DNA from 3 places in the Streptomyces sp. NBC_00328 genome. Region 2 is predicted to be linked to each of the others. Evidence: riboswitches for the same ligand, from Rfam matches in the RefSeq annotation. Region 2 holds a riboswitch; each other region holds the start of a gene.

Region 1 (4,657 bases), 2.3 Mb from region 2:
ACATCGTGCACCTCGACCGCGGCCGGCTCGACCTGGAGCGCTCCGGCGCTCTCGGCGGTCGCCGCGGCGTCCGCTGCCCGGGCGGAGGAGGCCGACGCCGCTTCCGCCGCGTCGGCGACCGGGGCCGTCCGAGTCCTCACTGTCTTCAGATGGGTCTCGCCGCTCATATCGCCGTCTCCCTCCGGAACCGGTCCCGCACGTCACGCAGACCGTTCCGCGCCTTCTGCAACGGGGTCGGCGGCAGGGTGCGCAGCGCGCCCCGCGAGTAGTACCGCTCGACATAGAACTGGATGACGGACACGACGCTGGTGAGGATCAGATACCAGGCGGTGGCCACGAGGAGCAGCGGCACGATGTCGCCGGGGTAGGTGCTGCCCATGCTCTGCACGGAGCCGAACAGGTCCAGCAGGGACACGTAGAAGACCAGCGAGGTGCCCTTGATCAGGCCGATCAGCTGGTTCACGTAGTTGGGGGTGATGGAGCGCAGTGCCTGCGGGAAGACGATCTTCGCGAACTGGTACCGCTTCGGCAGTCCCAGGGCGGAGGCCGCCTCGTGCTGGCCCTGGTCGACGGAGAGAAGGCCGCCGCGTACCACTTCGGAGGCGTACGCCGCTTCGTTCAGGCTCAGTCCTACGACGGCGACGGCCATGTCGGTGGCCAGGCGGGACTCGTCGAAGGTGAAAAAGGCCGGCCCGAACGGTACGCCCACGCTCAACGTCTGGTACAGCGCGCTGAAGTTGTAGAGGAACAGCAGGACCACGATCAGCGGCACCGACCGGAACAGCCAGGTGTAGACCCAGCTCACCGCGCGCAGCACCGGGCTTTGGGAGAGTCTGGCCAGAGCCAGCACGATGCCGCCGAGCAGTCCCAACACGGCGCTGTAGAGGGCCACTTCGAGGGTGATGAGCAGGCCGTCGAGAATGGTCGGGCGAAAGAACCAGTACTGGAACCGATCCCACTGGTAGAAGGGGTTGGTCACCAGGCCGTGAAGGATCTGGGCGACCAGCACGAGCACGACGGCCGTGATGATCCAGCGGCCGGGACGCCGGAGCGGAAGGACTCGCTGGGCCGCCAGGGGCCTGGGCGCGGCGGGGACGTCGGTACGGGGGATCGCCTCGGCGGGCGTCGCTGATCCCAAGGACACAGCGCTGCCGGGAGGTTGACTCATGGAGAGCTCCAGCGGATTCGGACACCCCGGACCACGGAGCGGCAGCGCAACGCCGGGCGGGACGGCTCGGTACGCGGCGAGGCGCGGGCACACGTGGAACGGGGGCTGGACGGGAAAGGACACATCGCGGCAGCGGTGGTCGTCGAAGACTCGAAGAGCCGTCAGCCCCTGGTCGTCAAAGACCCGAAGAGGCCGTCAGCCTCGGCTGAGGGAGCGACACATGCCCGTACAGAGGGCGCTGTTGACGCGCAGCAGGTCCACGGAGCGGTCGGCGCACAGCACATCGCGACCGAGGCGCCGCCATGCGGCCGTCCCGTCAGCTGTGTGCATCGCCGTCACCATTTCTACTCCGGCCGAAAAGGCATCCTGTGGTGGGCCGCAGGTTAGGCCCGTCCCGAAAACAATGTCAATGCGGGTGACCACCAGGTGAGACCGTGCGTGCGGCCTTCTTGACGGCGCAACAGAGCGCACCGAGACTGGCATGGACGGTCACGATTGTCAGCGCCGATGGCGCGGGTTCGCCCGCTCCGTCGGTCATCGGCCCCGGCCCGCTGACAGGCAACCCTTCCACCGCGACGGGGTGCCCCGGGTGACGACCGGGTCCCGCCGGTGCGGCGGGGCAAGCGTGGTCTCGCGTCTCGCGAGCCCCGGAGTCGGGACCGGTGGGAATGCCAAGGAACGGCTTGACGAGGCGCCTGCACATCGATCTGTTGCGTGTCTCCAGCGCTTACTGATCCGCTGCCGGTCCGTGCGATCCGGACCGGTGCGACCAGCGCAGTCAATCCGCATTCGGCCGCCGGTGCCCACAAAGCGGCGGTGGCTTCCTTCTTCCCCCAGGGAGAGTCATGCCCGAGACAGCTTCGCGCACGTCCAGCACAGCCGACGCACGCCCCTGTGAGCAGATTTCGTTCCCCTCGACCCTTCGCCTCCAGCCGGCAACGACACCGTCCGCCCTCCCCCACCGCGTCGACAGCCGCATCGGTGTCGGTCTCGCCGGCGGCTTCTACCCGGCTCCACACCGCTACGAGCTGTATCTGTCGCGGAGTTGTCCGTTCTCGCTGCGTATCGCCATCACCCTCGAGCTGCTCGGCCTGCGGGACTCGGTCGCCACCACGCTCATGGAAGACCCCGCGCGGACACCCGACGCCTTCGCCTCACTGCGCCGCGCCTACGAGGCCACCGCGTATCACTTCGACGGACCGCTCACCGTTCCCGCCCTGTGCGACCGGTGGAGCGGACGCATCGTCAGCAACCACTCGCCCGCCATCCTCCGCGATCTGGCCGGACTGTTCTCCGGTCACACCACGACGAGCCCCTCCGCGCTCTGCCCTCCGTCCCTCGCCGCCGACATCGAAGCCCTCCGCGATCTGCTCGACCGCGATGTCACCCCGTCCGCCCCGGCCTCGGAGCTCGCGGCTGCCCTGGAACTGTTGGACTGCCAACTCGCCTCCAGGCCCTACGTGTTGGGTGATTCCCTCACGGCGGCTGACGTGGACGTATGGACGGCTCTGACCGGGCTGGGCCCCTGCGACGCCCTCCGCTCGCGTCCCCGGCTCCTGGACTACGTACGCCGTCTCGGCGATCACCCCGCCTTCCGGCACGGCAGTGATGTGGTGCCCCTGGCGGCGGACGTCTGACGCTCCCGCCGTAACCGGGCCTGCCGGGCAGTCGGACGGTAACTCCCGCGGACGGCGAGCGCCGGGCCGGAAACACCGGCCCGGCGGCCGCGCGGATCACTCGCGCGGAACCAGCAGAATGCTCACGCCCTTCAGGGTGGAGGCCCAGAGCCGGCCCTGCTCCAGGACCTCGCGCCCCGGGCCCAGAATCTGCTCCTGGAGGATCAGCGCCGACTCGCGGAGTTCCTCCCACGGCTCCGGCACCTCGAAGGCACGCCGGGACCGCTCCACGGAGCCGATCAGGGCCCGGCAGGCCGCCTCGACGTCCGCGACGTTCTGGCCGGCCGATCCGACACCCTCGAGCGACCAGGTCATCCACAGGCGGCCCATGGCATCACTCTGTCCCATCCCCGGATACGACGCATGCCCGATGCCACCGCTCGCCGCCGCGGCCCTCCTCTCCAGGCCGCCAGAAGCCGGACCAAACCCTGCGTCCCGTAAAGCCGACGAGCCGGGCAACGCCTAGCCACAGATCCGCGGTGGGCTCCGCAACCCGATCGGCCTACGCGTCGCCGGAACACGCTGCCGACCGGCGCGTAGGCAATCCCGGCGAAAGCCGTCTCCTCAGGGCGTGTCCCGTACCGCGCCGCGGCTTGTCCGCACTTCGATGTGGATTCCAGGGCCTCGCGAGCCGAGCGCCGGCAAGCCGCGGACCGGGCCGCCCCGCCCGCCGTACCCGCTTCCCGGCCGGCCCGGCGGACCCGTCACCCCACAGGACCCGGTCCAGGCAGGCAGCTCCATGGAACCCGCACCTCCCGTTCCCCGGCCGCTCTCACACCGGTCATCCCCGGCGTCAGGTCCACCCGCGTCCGGCGGCTCCGCCGGTCCCCCACGGCTGGGCTGGCTGGACGCCCTGCGCGGGATCGCCGCCCTCCTCGTGGCGGTCGACCACTCGTCGTACGCCTTCATGGCGGAGTTCCGTGAGCAGCTGCTGCCCCAGCTGAACATCGGCCGGTACGGCGTCATGGTGTTCTTCCTGGTGAGCGGCTACGTCATCCCCGCCTCGCTCGAGCGCCGGGGCTGTGTGAGGACCTTCTGGATCGGGCGGGCCTTTCGCGTCTATCCGCTGTGGGCCGCCGTGGTGGGCTCGGTCCTCGCGCTGGATCTGCTGGGCGTCGCGCACCTGGGCGCTCGCTTCGACGGGCGGAATCCCGTCACGGTGGCCGTCGCGCACGTCACCCTGCTCCAGGAACTGCTGGGGACACCGAGTGTCGTCCTCGTCCTGTGGACGCTGTCGTACGAGCTGGCGTTCTACCTGCTGGTCGTCGCCCTGTTCACGCTCCGGCTGCACCGGCGCTCGGCGACGGTCGCGATGACTCTGGGAGCGCTGGCCGCCGTGAGCGCGACGGCGGCGTTCGTGCCGCGGGCGTCGGCGCTCTCGTCCGCGGTCGGTACGGGCCCGCTCGTCGCACTCGCCGCGACGGCGCTGGTGGTCGCCGTCCTCTGCGGAAGTTCCGCGACGTCCGCGCTGCGTGTGCCGGGGGCCGTGGCGGGAGGCGTCCTCGCGCTGGTCCTGGTCCCCTTCAACGGCACCGTTCCCCTCTGGGAAGGCCTGGTGATCCTGGCGGTGATATTCCTCGGCACCGCCGTCCGTCGGGCGCAAAGCGGTGAGATCACCTGGCCGTGCGCGGCCCGCACCGCCGCCGTCGTGCTGATCTGCGCCGTGGGCAGTGCGTACGAGCACGGCGCGGCGGCCCACTTCGCGCGGCGCGGCTGGATCACCGCCTTCCTGCTGGCCGTACTCACCTTCGGCGTGGCCCTCGCGCTGCGCCGCCGGAGATTTCCGCGCGCGCTGACCTGGCTGGGGACGGTC
Region 2 (4,657 bases):
AGCCCGACTGGTACATGGGCTTCTCCGAAGGCCTGATCCGTGTCATGCCGGGCTGGGAGATCAACCTCTGGGGTCACACGCTCGTCCTGGGCGTGTTCATCCCGCTGGTGATCTTCCCGCTGGTCCTGGTCGCCATCGCGGTCTACCCGTTCATCGAGTCCTGGGTCACCGGCGACAAGCGCGAGCACCACATCCTGGACCGCCCGCGCAACGTCCCGACCCGGACCGCGTTCGGTGCCGCCTGGATCAGCTGGTACTTCGTCCTGCTCGTCGGCGGCGGCAACGACATCTGGGCCACGCACTTCCACCTGTCGATCAACTCGATCACCTGGTTCGTGCGCATCGCGTTCTTCGTCGTGCCGGTGCTCACCTTCATCGCCACCAAGCGGATCTGCCTCGGCCTCCAGCGCCGGGACCGGGACAAGGTGCTGCACGGCCGCGAGTCGGGCATCATCAAGCGCCTGCCGCACGGTGAGTTCATCGAGGTCCACGAGCCGCTCAGCCAGGACGCGCTGCACACGCTCACCGCGCACGAGCAGTACAAGCCGGCCGAGATCGGCCCGACGGTCGACGAGAACGGTGTCGAGCGCAAGGTCTCGGGCACGCAGAAGCTGCGCGCCAAGATGAGCCAGGGCTTCTACGGGGAGGAAGGCCAGATCCCCAAGCCCACCGTCGAGGAGTACAAGGAGATCACGAGCGGCCACGGCCACCACTGATCCCCGGCTGTTCGCCACGGCTGGAGCCCCGTCCATGACATGGACGGGGCTCTTTGCCGTCCTCCGGGCTGGATAGGGTGGACTCACCCGGTGCTGCGGGGCGATCCACCCCGCGTCACCCACGACCCGTGTCACCCGCGACCGCGTGACCCACGAACCCAGGAGCGACCATGAGCGCTGTGAACCCCGCTGGAGGCGACACCGCGGCGGGCCGTTCCTGGCCCGCGGTACTGAACGGCCTGCTCGAAGGCCGCGACCAGAGCGCGGACGACACGGCCTGGGCGATGGACCGCATCATGCGCGGCGAGGCGACCGACGCGCAGATCGCCGGGTTCGTGGTGGCCCTGCGGGCCAAGGGCGAGACCGTCCAGGAGATCACCGGACTCGTCCGGGCGATGTACGAGCACGCCAATGTCATCGAGGTGCCCGGACACACCGTCGACATCGTCGGAACGGGCGGCGACGGCGCGAAGACCGTCAACATCTCCACGATGTCCTCGATCGTGGTGGCCGGCACCGGCGCCAAGGTCGTCAAGCACGGCAACCGGGCCGCGTCCTCCGCGTCCGGCGCGTCGGACGTCCTGGAGAAGCTCGGCGTCAATCTCCAACTGCCGGTGAAACGGGTGGCCGAGGTGGCCGAGGAGGCCGGGATCACCTTCTGCTTCGCGGTCAAGTTCCACCCGGCGCTGCGTCATGTGGCCGCGGCCCGCGGTCAGTTGGGCATCCGGACCACCTTCAACGTGCTCGGTCCGCTGACCAACCCGGCGCGCGTGAAGGCCCAGGCGGTCGGCGTCGCCGATCCCCGGATGGCGCCGATCGTGGCGGGCGTGTTCGCCGAGCGCGGCAACTCCTCGCTCGTCTTCCGCGGCGACGACGGCCTCGACGAGCTGACCACCACCGCGGGCTCCCACGTCTGGGTGGTCCGCGACGGCAAGGTCACCGAGGAGCGCTTCGACCCGCGCGACGTCGGGCTCGACATCGTCCCGGTGGAGGCCCTGCGCGGCGCCGACGCCTCGTACAACGCGGAGGTCGCCCGGCGCCTCCTGGACGGCGAGCGGGGGCCCGTACGGGACGCGGTCCTGCTGAACTCGGCGGCGGCCCTGGTGGCCCTGTCGCCGACCGGCGCGCCGCTCGCGGACCAGCTCCGCGACGGAATGGAGAAGGCGGCCGAGGCGATCGACTCCGGGGCCGCGAAGCGCACCCTGGAGCGCTGGGTGGCCGCCAGCAACGCCTGATCCACCGGTGACACGGAGCGAGGCGCAGTCCAGAATCCGGACTGCGCCTTGCGCGTGGAAGATCCTCTGGCAAGATGCTGTATCAGGTCATGAGTGACAGCCATCAGGCCCCGGCCGGCTGTCCGGCAACCCTCCGTCCGTGGCGGGGTGCCCCGGGTGAAGACCAGGTCGTAGGCAGCGAGGCCTACGGCAAGCGCGGACCCCTCCCGTCCTCCGGGCGGATGCAACCAGGGGTCCTGGTCGTTCGAGGGAGCCTTCTGTGAGCAAGCGAATGCGATAGGGCGCCGAGCCCCGCCTCCGCACACCCTTTTCACCTTTTCCCGCGCTGAGCCCAGCCCTGCCTCCGGGCGGCCGGCTCGCGCGGTGATCCCGCCTGCCTCTCACAGGAGCTCGCCATGTCTGTCTCCACCGTTGCCGCCGACCAGTCCGTTTGTGCCCCCCTGGCCGTTCTGGGCCGGGATGTCACCGTCCCGCTCGTCACCGGCGGCGAGGTGACCTACGCGGCCCTCGACTACGCCGCCAGCGCGCCCGCCCTCCAGCGGGTGTGGGACGACGTGGCCGCGTACGCGCCCTACTACGGCAGCGTCCACCGGGGCGCCGGCTACCTCTCGCAGCTCTCCACCGACCTCTTCGAGAACGCCCGCAGGACCGTCGAGGAGTTTCTCGACTGCCGCGCCGGTGACCAGGTGGTCTTCACCCGCTCCACCACCGACTCGCTCAACCTGCTCGCCGCCGCGCTCCCGGCCGACTGCCAGGTCTTCGTCTTCGAGACCGAGCACCACGCCTCGCTGCTGCCCTGGCGCGACGCCCGGGTGACGTACCTGAACGCCCCGCGCACCCCGGGCGAGGCCGTCGCCACCCTGGAGCACGCCCTCGCCGCCCGCGACCCTCACGGACCGGCCCTGGTCTGCGTCACCGGCGCCTCGAACGTCACCGGGGAGCTGTGGCCGGTGCGGGAGCTGGCCGCCGCCGCCCACGCCCACGGCGCCCGCATCGTCCTCGACGCCGCGCAGCTCGCCCCGCACCACCCGGTGTCGGTCCAGGACCTCGACGTCGACTGGGTCGCGTTCTCCGGGCACAAGCTGTACGCGCCGTTCGGCTCCGGTGTCCTCGCGGGCCGCTCCGACTGGCTGCGCGAGGCCGACCCGTACCTCGCGGGCGGCGGCGCCAGCCGCAAGGTCACCCGGCGCACGGACGGCGGCGTGGACGTGGAGTGGCACGACAGCGCCGCCCGGCACGAGGCCGGCTCGCCGAACGTCATCGGGGCCTACGCGATCGCCTCGGCCTGCAAGGCGCTCACCGAGGAGGGCTTCGACAGCCTTCTCGCCCGTGAGCGGCACCTGATCCGTACCGTCCGCGCGGGCCTCGCCGAGGTCCCCGAGGTCCGGGTCCTGTCCCTCTTCGGCGACGACGCCCCGCGGGTCGGCGTCATCTCCTTCGTCGTCGAGGGCTGGAACAGTTCGCACTTCGCGGCCGCGCTCTCCGCCGAGTACGGCATCGGCGTCCGCGACGGCCTCTTCTGCGCCCACCCGCTCGTCCGCACGCTGCTCGGCAGCGCCCCGGAGACCCAGGGGGAGTGCGGAGCCCCCGAGGCGGCGCCCGGGGAGAAGTCCCTCAACGCCATCCGCGTCAGCTTCGGCGCCGGTACCCCCGACGAGCACGTCGAGCGCTTCGTCCGCGCGGTGCGCGAACTCGTCAGGGACGGCGCGCGCTGGCAGTACCGCACCGAGGACGGCCGCTGCGTCCCGGCGGTCTGACGCCCACGGCGGCCTCGCCCGGAGGCGGTGCCGCGTCGGTCAGGAGTCGAGACCGATCGCGAACGCCGCCTCCAGGTCGTGCTGGGAGTACGTACGGAACGCCACGTGCGTGTCCGTCGCCTCGACGCCCGGGATCTTGCTGATCTTGCCGGGGATGACGTCCGCCAGGTCGTCGTGGGCCTGGACCCGGACCATGGCGATCAGGTCGTAGGTGCCCGTGACGGAGAAGACCTCGCTGACGCTCTCCAGGGACGCGATCGACTCGGCGATCTCGGGGATCCGGTCCACGCTGGTCTTGATGAGGACGATCGCGGTGATCACGGCTGGTTCTCTCCCTAGGGGGCCACTGCTGGGGATCTCACCCTACTCGCGGTCCACCTGGCCCGGCCGCTCCACCGGGGGCCCCGGCAGCACCCCCCGAACGGGCGCGAGCGGCCTTCGGGGCCGGAACCGCGCCCACGCGTAGACGAAACCCAGGGAGAAGCCCACGAGGTGGGCCAGATAGGCGACTCCGGGGCCCGGGGAGCTGCGGCCGGCCGCCAGCCACTGGAGCGTGAACCAGAACGGCAGCACCACCCAGGCGGGGAACCGCAGCGGCAGGAAGAACAGGAACGGGAAGAGACTGGTCACCCGGGCCCTGGGGAACAGGTACAGGAACGCGCCGAGCACCGCGGAGATCGCCCCGGAGGCCCCGACCAGGGACTGCTGCGAGGTCGCGTTGGCGGCGGCGTAGCCGAGCAGGGCCAGATAGCCGCAGCCCAGGTAGAAGAGGGCGAACTCCAGATGGCCCATGCGCTCCTCGGTCATGAGCCCGAAGACGTAGAAGAAGAGCATGTTGCCCAGGAGATGGAGCCAGCTTCCGTGGATGAACAGGGCGGTCGCGGGGGTGAGCGCCTCGCCGGGGGCCCCGCCGAACAGGGCCGCCGGCACCACGCCCCAGCGGCGGAAA
Region 3 (4,657 bases), 1.5 Mb from region 2:
AGGCCACCCGGTACCGCTCCGGGGCGGCCGTCTCCACGCACCGCGTGAAGGCCGTCGCCCACCGCCGGGTCAGGAACGCCACGCGGTCCGCGCCGAGCATGCCGTCCAGCAGTTCCGCGCGGATGTCGTCGGGGAGCATCCGGAAGTAGTCCTCGGGCGCCCACGGGGTGTGGGAGAAATGGCCGATGCGCAGGTCGGGGCGCAGTTCGCGGAGCATCCCGGGCACCAGGCACAGGTGGTAGTCCTGGACCAGCACGGAGGCGCCGTCCGCGGCCTCCTCCGCCAGCGCCTCGGCGAAGGCGCGGTTGTAGGTGCGGTACGACTCCCACTGGCGCCGGAACTCCGCGTCGAAGACCGGCTCCAGCGGGGTCTGGTAGAGCATGTGGTGGACGAACCACAGCACGGAGTTGGCGATGCCGTTGTACGCGTCGGCGTGGACCTCGGCGTCGATGGCCAGCATCCGTACGCCGTCCTCGCCGACCCCGCGCCGGACCGCCTCCCGGTCACCGTCGCCGAGGGCCGAGCACACCCACAGGGCGCCCGCGTCCGGCCCGATCGCCGAGAGTCCCGAGACGAGGCCGCCGCCGCCGCGTTTGGCGTGCAGCGAGCCGTCCTCCCGTACCTCGTAGGTGACCGGGCCGCGGTTGGAGGCGACCAGAATCCTGTGGGCACCATGCGTTGAAGCCATGCCTCGAAACCTAGCCCCGTGTCGAAACGCTCAAACGCGCCCCTTCGGCCGTATGTGATCGCGGCCGTCAGGGCCGGTCTACGCGGCCCTGCGCCGCTGGTACTCGGAGATTTCGCTCATCGGCGGCCTTTCCTCGGTGTCCACCGAGTACGTGCGCGGCTGGAAACCGTCCCGGCCACGCTCGAACTGGGTGAGGGCGGGGCGGATCAGGTGACCGCGGGCCAGCCGGAGCTGGGCGGTGCGGTAGATCGCGGCGGCCATGCGGCCGAGTGCCTGGCCGTCCTGGTGGCGGTGCTTGCGCACCCCCACGTCGACCTGGGCGAGGGCGTCCAGGCCCACCAGGTGCAGGGCGTCGACCAGCATGCCGAGTTCGACGCCGTAGCCGACGGGGAAGGGGAGCTGTTCGAGCAGCGATCGGCGGGCCGCGTACTCGCCGCCGAGCGGCTGGACGAAGCCCGCGAGCTGCGGCCAGTGCATGTTCAGCAGGGGGCGGGCCATCAGCTCGGTGACCCGGCCGCCCTGTCCCGAGGCGCCGCCCAGCGGGCGGTCGTACATGGCCTTGACCAGGTCGACGCCGGGATCGGTGAGCAGCGGGCCCACGATCCCGGAGACGAAGTCGGAGGAGAACTCCTTGAGGTCCGCGTCGATGAAACAGACGATGTCCCCGCTCGTGACGAGGAGCGACCGCCACAGCACCTCGCCCTTGCCGGGCACCGCGGGAATGCGCGGGAGGATGTCGTCGCGGTGCACGACCCTCGCGCCCGCGGCGGCGGCGACCGCGGAGGTGCGGTCGGTCGAGCCGGAGTCGACGACGACGATCTCGTCGACGAGGGGCACCTGCTGCATCAGGTCGTGGCGGATGATCGCGACGATCTCGCCGACCGTCTCCTCCTCGTTGAGCGCGGGCAGCACGACGCTGACCGTCGATCCCGTGATGCGTTTCGCGGCCAGGATCTTGTGGAGCGGGCGGTCGGTCACGGACCAGGAGCGTGTGCTCAGCCAGCTTTCGACGTCTTTCAGCACGGTCTGCGGCTCCTCACTGTCTGATCACACGCTCTCATCGGCGTGCCCGCTGCGGCCAGCGGCAGATCGATTGCCGTCGTCTCGCGGTTCGGACGACTATCTCAACTGTCCTGGCCTTCGGTTACAGTCTTGAACAACGCGGATGACCATCGCATGTCCTGGATCGTCGGTACGTATCGCGTTCAACAGTTCAACAATCAAATACCGCTCATCCAGAGGGGCAGAGGGATACGGCCCGATGAAGCCCCGGCAACCCTCCAGCCGGTCTCGTACCGATCGATGTCGATCGCGTCGCGAGGCTCCCGGCTCGGGAAGGTGCCAAATCCGTCTCACGGCGAAGTGCGTCGTGAGGAAGATGAGGAAAGGGCCTCGCCTCCATGGCTGCGCAGACAGTTGCAAGTACCACGAACTCCGCCGAAGCGGTTGACCTCGGCCCCGCCGCGGCGCTCTCCTGCCGCGAATGCGGCCACCGCGTCCCGCTCGGTCCGGTCTTCGCCTGCGAGGAGTGTTTCGGCCCGCTGGAGATCGCCTACGACTTCTCGGCCTACGAAACCGAAGAACTCCGCAAGCGCATCGAAGCGGGACCCGCGAACATCTGGCGCTACGCGCCGCTGCTGCCCGTCCCCGCGGACGTGGCGGACAAGCCCAACATCAACCCCGGCTGGACCAAGCTCGTGCAGGCCGACAACCTGGCCCGTGAGCTCGGTGTCGACGCCGGAAAGCTCTTCGTCAAGGACGACTCCGGCAACCCGACGCACTCCTTCAAGGACCGCGTCGTCGCCCAGGCCATCGAAGCGGCCCGCGTCTTCGGCTTCACCACCCTCTCCTGCTCCTCCACGGGCAACCTCGCCGGCGCCGTGGGCGCCGCGGCTGCCCGCGCCGGCTTCCGTTCCTGCGTGTTCATCCCGCACGACCTGGAGCAGGGCAAGGTCGTCATGGCCGCGGTCTACGGCGGCGAACTCGTCGGCATCGAGGGCAACTACGACGCCGTGAACCGCTTCTGCTCCGAGCTGATCGGCGACCCGGCCGGCGAGGGCTGGGGCTTCGTCAACGTCAACCTGCGGCCCTACTACGCCGAGGGCTCCAAGACCCTGGCGTACGAGATCTGCGAGCAGCTCGGCTGGAAGCTCCCCGACCAGCTCGTCGTGCCGATCGCCTCCGGCTCCCAGCTCACGAAGATCGACAAGGGACTCCAGGAGCTGATCAAGCTCGGGCTCGTCGAGGACAGGCCCTACAAGATCTTCGGCGCCCAGGCCGAGGGCTGCTCACCGGTCTCCGTCGCCTACAAGGCCGGCCACGACGTCGTACGGCCGCAGAAGCCGGACACCATCGCCAAGTCGCTCGCCATCGGCAACCCGGCGGACGGACCGTACGTGCTCGACATCGCGCGGCGCACCGGCGGCGCAGTGGAGGACGTGAACGACGAGCAGATCGTCGACGCGATCAAGCTGCTCGCGCGCACCGAGGGCATCTTCGCCGAGACGGCGGGCGGTGTGACCGTCGGCGTCACCCGCAAGCTGATCGAGAACGGTCTCCTCGACCCGACCCTCACCACGGTCGTGCTGAACACCGGCGACGGCCTCAAGACTCTGGACGCGGTGGCCTCGGACACCGGGCTGACCGCGACCATCCGCCCGAACCTCGACTCCTTCCGAGAGGCTGGCCTCGCATCATGAGCGTCAACGTCCGCATCCCCACCATCCTGCGCACCTACACCGGTGGCGCCGCCGAGGTGACGGCCGAGGGCACGACCCTCGCCGAGGTCATCAGCGACCTGGAGAAGAACCACACGGGCATCGCCGCGCGCGTCCTGGACGACCAGGGCAAGCTGCGCCGCTTCGTCAACGTGTACGTCAACGACGACGACGTCCGCTTCGAGCAGGGACTGGAGACGGCGACTCCGGACGGTGTCGGCGTTTCGATCATTCCGGCCGTCGCCGGAGGCTGATCGTTACCCTCGGTAATGCCGGACACAGCGCGTTCACATAATTGCCCCCTCCGTAAGACAAACGGAGGGGGCAATTCTGTTGGGTTGAACGCGCTAGAGTTGGGGAAGTCGCTCCGATTTTGATGTTGGTTTCATGCCGGACGCATATGAGTGACCGTTCGGCGGGCGACAAGAAGTAGCCAAAGTAGCTCACCTTTTTGGGCATTTTATGGCATTTGCGGGGCCCGACTTGCCCTGAATCCTTGCGCATTCTCCGCATATCATTGATCGGCCATGCCCAGAATTCTCGTCCGATTGACCTGTTGCAGAGGGCAGTTGGACAGATACATTCAGCCGCGGTCGACGCGTTCCGGCGCACACCCCCAACCGTTGGGGGGTGAGGTCTGACCCGGATCCGCGAAGTGTGGATCTGTGCAAGGGCCAGTAATAGGGGAGTTAGGCATGGCTCAGGGCACCGTCAAGTGGTTCAACGCGGAGAAGGGGTACGGCTTCATCGCGGTCGACGGTGGTGCGGACGTCTTCGTGCACTACAGCGCGATTCAGATGGACGGCTACCGCACCCTTGAAGAGGGTCAGCGAGTGGAGTTCGAAATCTCGCAGGGCCAGAAGGGTCCACAGGCGGACATGGTCAAACTCGCCGTCTGATCGGGCGCGAACGACCACCGACGCACTCACACACGAGGGGCCCGCATCCCGCAGGGGATGCGGGCCCCTCGTGCGTCCCCGGCCGTCTTGGGCCGTCCTCCGCTTGTCCCGCGCGCGCCCGCGAGCGCGCCCGTGCGGGACAAGCGCGGGGGCCGCCCTCCAGGGCGCGTGCGGAGGTCGCCCATCGGCCCCGTTTTCGTGAGAGGCGCTTGCACTCGCAGTGGTCGAGTGCTAATCATTGGCGTTAGCACTCTCCCAGTGAGAGTGACAGAACTTGGATCGGGTCAGCGAGGCCCGCAGGCCTGTGGGGCAAGGAACCACAAGGCTTGCAGGCCGTCCGTCGCGGGCGCGGG

The links. Region 2 has a riboswitch for S-adenosylmethionine ahead of OG485_RS13940 (aminotransferase class V-fold PLP-dependent enzyme). Riboswitches for the same ligand answer to the same signal wherever they lie in the genome.
Region 1: linked by a shared signal. The riboswitch ahead of OG485_RS43910 (putative leader peptide) and the one ahead of OG485_RS13940 (aminotransferase class V-fold PLP-dependent enzyme) in region 2 are both predicted to bind S-adenosylmethionine.
Region 3: linked by a shared signal. The riboswitch ahead of thrC (threonine synthase) and the one ahead of OG485_RS13940 (aminotransferase class V-fold PLP-dependent enzyme) in region 2 are both predicted to bind S-adenosylmethionine.

The regions. Positions count from the first base shown of each region.
Region 1 is NZ_CP108013.1:860,510-865,166, forward strand. It holds gene OG485_RS03595 (amino acid ABC transporter ATP-binding protein) at 1-167, opposite strand, end outside; gene OG485_RS03600 (amino acid ABC transporter permease) at 164-1,168, opposite strand; SAM riboswitch class IV at 1,656-1,800, shown strand; gene OG485_RS43910 (putative leader peptide) at 1,837-1,902, shown strand; gene OG485_RS03605 (glutathione S-transferase C-terminal domain-containing protein) at 2,014-2,805, shown strand; gene OG485_RS03610 (hypothetical protein) at 2,902-3,192, opposite strand; gene OG485_RS03615 (acyltransferase family protein) at 3,584-4,657, shown strand, end outside.
Region 2 is NZ_CP108013.1:3,176,901-3,181,557, reverse strand. It holds gene qcrB (cytochrome bc1 complex cytochrome b subunit) at 1-716, shown strand, start outside; gene trpD (anthranilate phosphoribosyltransferase) at 887-1,951, shown strand; SAM riboswitch class IV at 2,037-2,153, shown strand; gene OG485_RS13940 (aminotransferase class V-fold PLP-dependent enzyme) at 2,347-3,708, shown strand; gene OG485_RS13935 (Lrp/AsnC family transcriptional regulator) at 3,748-4,029, opposite strand; gene OG485_RS13930 (rhomboid family intramembrane serine protease) at 4,072-4,657, opposite strand, start outside.
Region 3 is NZ_CP108013.1:4,694,242-4,698,898, reverse strand. It holds gene OG485_RS20485 (alpha,alpha-trehalose-phosphate synthase (UDP-forming)) at 1-688, opposite strand, end outside; gene OG485_RS20480 (glucosyl-3-phosphoglycerate synthase) at 767-1,711, opposite strand; SAM riboswitch class I at 1,917-2,073, shown strand; gene thrC (threonine synthase) at 2,089-3,387, shown strand; gene OG485_RS20470 (MoaD/ThiS family protein) at 3,384-3,659, shown strand; gene OG485_RS20465 (cold-shock protein) at 4,101-4,304, shown strand.